Regions from separate parts of the Rothia sp. HMSC065D02 genome, predicted to be linked through region 2. Evidence: riboswitches for the same ligand, from Rfam matches in the RefSeq annotation. Region 2 holds a riboswitch; the other holds the start of a gene.
What was found. A riboswitch is a leader RNA that binds a small molecule or an ion and turns the genes downstream of it on or off. The one in region 2 is predicted to bind S-adenosylmethionine.

Region 1: it holds a riboswitch for S-adenosylmethionine, as region 2 does, so the genes downstream of both, HMPREF3016_RS03020 (methylenetetrahydrofolate reductase) here and HMPREF3016_RS00860 (LLM class flavin-dependent oxidoreductase) in region 2, are expected to answer to the same signal.

Annotation. Positions count from the first base shown of each region.
Region 1 covers NZ_KV820076.1:126,484-128,946, reverse strand. Annotated here, with positions in the region: gene HMPREF3016_RS03025 (aldo/keto reductase) at 1-803, opposite strand, end outside; SAM riboswitch class I at 1,117-1,225, shown strand; gene HMPREF3016_RS03020 (methylenetetrahydrofolate reductase) at 1,303-2,214, shown strand; gene metE (5-methyltetrahydropteroyltriglutamate--homocysteine S-methyltransferase) at 2,257-2,463, shown strand, end outside.
Region 2 covers NZ_KV820061.1:13,147-15,609, forward strand. Annotated here, with positions in the region: gene HMPREF3016_RS00855 (zinc-dependent metalloprotease family protein) at 1-963, shown strand, start outside; SAM riboswitch class IV at 1,192-1,301, shown strand; gene HMPREF3016_RS00860 (LLM class flavin-dependent oxidoreductase) at 1,407-2,463, shown strand, end outside.

The DNA.
Region 1 (2,463 bases), on a different contig from region 2:
ACGCAGAATTCGCGGTAGGCATCGAGTTGTTCCCAATCGGCTTGCGCGAGTACCTGCGCTTTGGAGTGCGACAGACGTGACCCTGCAGGGATGCCGTCGCGGCGGTATTTTCCGGTCAAAAGCCCGTTGGCGAGCGGGAAATACGGGAGAACCCCGAGCCCGAAGTGGCGGGCGGCGGGAAGAATTTCGAGTTCGGCACGGCGATCCAGCAGGTTGTAGTGGTTTTCGGCGGCGATAAACCGCTCAGTGCCGAGTTCGCGGGCGAGGTGCTCGGCGTGGGCAAGCTGCCACCCCGCAAAGTTGGAGTGCCCTAGGTAACGCACCTTTCCGCTGGTCACGAGCGTGTCGAGAGCAGATAGGGTCTCTTCCAGCGGGGTGTTCTGGTCGGGGCTGTGGTAGAAATACAGGTCAATGTACTCGGTTCCCAGGCGGCGCAGTGAACCTTCGACGGCACGTATGATGTATCGGCGTGAGCCGCGCGCATCCCAGTCGTTGCCGTTGAGGGTACCAGTAGGGAGCCCAAATTTGGTGACGATGATCAGGTCATTGCGGTTGAGGTTGAGTTCGCGCATCGCGGTACCGAACATGGTTTCTGACAGCCCGGGTTCGGCGCCGTATAGGTCGGCAATATCGAAGAAGCCGATGCCCGCCTCGACTGCGGCGGCGATCACGGCGTTGGTGCCTTCCTGAGTTTGAGTGGGGGTGCCGGGGCGTCCCAGGTTGTTGCAGCCGATACCGACAGAGGGCACGACCAGCCCGGAGTTACCCAGGCGTGCATATGCGGGAGATTCGATGCGTTCCATACGTTTACTCTACCGTGTTTGACAGTACATGGTCGCAACATGACGTTCACGGCGCTCTGCAATTCTCCCGCGAGCAGATAGTTTCGTGACGAGCGGATAACATTCCGCTACTGTTCGTCGAAATATTATCTGCTTGCGGCCAAACTTGCGGCCAAATCAGGTGGAGGTTTCAACGCGCTGACCCGCACCGCCGCGAACCCGTATGACGTATTGTTTCGCCGCATCCCACAAATATTAAGCGGTTATGACCGCTCGACGACATGTGCTGACATATTCTTGCTGGCACCGCGCATCCTGCCTAGAATAGGAACGTTATCTATCCAGAGCGACCGAGAGATCTGGCTCTTAGACGTCGCAGCAACCTCGCCAGCCTCCACCCATGGGGTGGACGGACAAGGTGCTCCCGCCAGAACCGATAGAAGTGAATTCCCTTCGCGTCTTGCTAAGATTTGGCGTACCTTCGGGCACGCTTCTATCGGGTGAACACGGAGGAATGAAAATGACGACAGTTCACCCGGCTCTTTCTTACGAGCTGTATCCGCCACGGTCGCACGCAAGCTGCGATTCCCTGCTCAAAACCATTGCCGAGCTTGAGCAAACCAACCCGGATTATGTTTCCGTTACCTATTCGGGCGATGCGCAGCGCCGCCAAAAGACGCTGGCTCTGCTCGATCACTTGGTGCATGAAACCTCGCTGAATCCGCTGGCGCATCTAATCTGCGTGGGGCATTCCGTGGCCGATTTGGAACGCTCGGTTCGTCTGATTCTGGGGCTTGGAGTACGCGGGTTCTTGGCGCTGCGCGGCGATATTCCACCCGAAAACACGCGCTCGCTTGAGCTGCCTTTTGCCCGCTACCTGGTGGAGCTGATTCGCAGGGTGGAACGTGAGGATTTCGCGCATCTTGCTGCGGGGAAGGTGTCGATTGGGGTTGCGGCATACCCGCATAAGCACCCCGAGTCTTCCTCGCTTCTTCAAGACATTGAGATTCTGCTTTCAAAGCAGCGTGCCGGGGCGGATTTCGCCATCACCCAGGTTTTCTTTGAGACCGAGCGCTATTCGGGGCTGGTGGATGCGGCGCGCCTTGCCGGGGTGGAGATGCCCATTATCCCCGGTATTATGCCCGTTACCTCGCTGACTCGGCTGACGAAGCTGTGCGAGCTTGCCGGGCTTGAAGTACCGCGCGAGCTGGCGCATCGCCTGGAAACCGCGAGTGAGCCGCGCGAGATGCACCGCATCGGCGTGGAACATGCGCTCGACCAATGTCGCAAGGTGCTTGATGCTGGCGCCCCCGGCCTGCATTTCTTCACATTTAACGAGCATGAGGCTGTGCTGGACGTCCTCGAAGAACTCGACGTTCCGCGCTACTCGAACCGTTTCAAACTCCCCCTAAGCGATCTTCAATACCTCTAAACTCCCCTTTTATTTGACACCCTCCCACAGTAAGGAACTAGGATGACCCACACCCCATTCCCCGCAGCAACCATCGTCGGTTACCCCCGCGTGGGCCGTTTCCGCGAGCTGAAGAAGGCACAGGAAGCGTTCTGGAAAGGCAAAATCACACAGGATGAACTGCGCCAGGCGGCCGCAGATGTGCAGCGCACCTACTATGACCGTGTGATCGAGCGCGGTCTTAGCGCAACCGATTCGTCTATCCCGGCG
Region 2 (2,463 bases):
GGCGCGGATCCCAACCATAAAGACATTTTTGTCGAGATGGATTATATGCCCGGTGAGCTTGCTAGTGAGGAAGAGCTGGATCGTATCGTGCAATCTTTCGCGGATCTAAATATCAGCAATCCCGACGGTAGAACGGGTATTAATCTGCACTTGGATGCCGGTTCCGCTCGGGGCCCCAAGTACAACTTGGGAGGGGGTCAACAGGTCGAGTGGCAAGTGTTCAGCGACGATATAGATGACAGAGATGGGAACTGGGCCAAGTTTAAAGCTTCTCATATTAACCAGTATCGTGAAGGGCTCTTTCATTATATGGTTTGGGGCGACTACTACGTGCAACAACAAAATGGGGAGAGCGGCTCATCAGGATTGGGACAATTGGGAGGTCGTGATTTCATGGTGACTGTGGGGAAGACACACTGGAATAACAATAAAGGTAATATGAGCGATATTCGCGTGGGTACTTTTATTCACGAGCTGGGACACAACCTCGGCCTGCAGCACGGTGGTGATGCCGATGAGAAAGGCGAAAAAGGTAAACCACAGTACTTCAGCGTTATGAATTACAACTATCAGCTTACCGGTGTGCCCAAGGCTGATGGAACCAAATATTTCGGATACCTGCAGCAAGATATGCCGACCCTTAAAGAATGGGCCTTGGACGAACGCAAAGGCTTTGGTCCCCAAGCGCGTGGGTACATGTATCGGCCCAATTCAGAGGCCGTACTGAGACCAGCAGATGGACCGGTTGATCTCAACGGTAATGGCGAAATCGACCATGGAATCTATGCTCTTGATCTTAACCGTGACGGAATGAAAGGCTGGCTGACGGCACCAAGTGACCTGAAAAAACTGAGCTTTGCAGTTGTGTTTGGACGAGGTGCTGACGAGACTATCCCTGAGCCCAAGGTGGAAATAAACCCCATCACTGCGGATGACGCCCGCAAAATGGACCTCATTTCCTAAATAATTTGACGCTTCTCCTACAATGAGGAGCGAAGAATGGCAGCGGGAGCGTTAAACACGCTCCCGCTGCAAACTATTGCTCCCGAATTTTGCCGTTGCAATCGAAAGAACACTGCTGTCCGCCGGGCGACGTACGCGGCCCTTAATATTACGGGCGGCAGTCACAAACATTAATATTCGTCATAATATCGCACCAACCACGGCACCCCTTATACACTCAAAATCAAGGATTATGAGTCCCGGTGTAAAGCTCTGGCTAGCCGGGCGGCAACCCTCTCCCGTAGCGGGGTGCTCCAGATGATGATCTGGCTTCAAGGGACACGAAGCAAGTACGGCGCGAATGCGCCACCTGCACGACTTGGAACACCAAGAAGGTCACCACCTATAAAGGAGGCGGCGCGCGGGGTGCAGGAACACCCTAACATTCGCGAAAGGATACGTAGATGGCTGAGCAGAAGAAGCGCATCGCAGTTAACGCATTCGACATGACCTGTGTGGGTCACCAGAGCTTCGACCTCTGGCGCCACCCCCGCTCCCGCGCTACCGAGTACAACACCATCAAATACTGGACTGACCTGGCACAGATCCTTGAGAAGGGCCTCTTCGACGGCGTATTCCTAGCCGATGTTGTGGGCATCTACGATATTTACAAGAACTCCGCTGCGCCAGCTATCGAAGGCGGCGCGCAGGTGCCCGTGAACGATCCGTTCATGCAGATTTCCGCAATGGCCGCCGTAACCGAGCACTTGGGCTTCGGCGTGACCTCAGCCGTCACCTACGAGCAGCCTTACACGCTTGCCCGCAAGTACGCTTCTCTCGACCACCTCACTAACGGACGTGTGGGCTTTAACGTGGTGACCTCATACCTGCCTTCCGCCGCCGAATGTCAGGGCCTCGAAACCCAGATTGAGCACGACACCCGATACGAACTCGCCGAAGAGTTCCTGGATGTCTGCTACAAGCTCTGGGAAGGCTCCTGGGAAGACGGCGCGGTCGTCAAAGACCGCGAGAAGGGTATCTACGCCGACCCCGCCAAGGTGCACCCGATTCAGCACAAGGGCAAGTACTTCAGCGTGCCTGGTGCGGGTCTGACCGAGCCCAGCCCCCAGCGTACCCCCGTGATTTTCCAGGCGGGCGCATCCAGCCGCGGGCAGAAGTTCTCGGGCAAGCATGCCGAAGTTGTGTTTATCGGTGCGCTGCGCCCCGATTTGACCCGCATTATTACCGACCGTATCCGTGACCGCGCCGAAGAGAACGGCCGCGGCCGCGACGAAATCAAGGTTTTCGCGATGCTCTCCATCATTGTGGACGAAACCGAAGAGAAGGCGAAGGCAAAGTACGAAGAGTACCGCAAGTACGTGAACCTGGAATCTTCGCAGGCCATTATCGGTGGCTGGTCTGGTGTGGATCTTTCCCAGTTCGACGAAGACGAGGTACTCAACTATGTGAAAACCGAGTCGATTCAGTCTTTCCTCACTCCCTTCACCCTGCAGGCCAAGG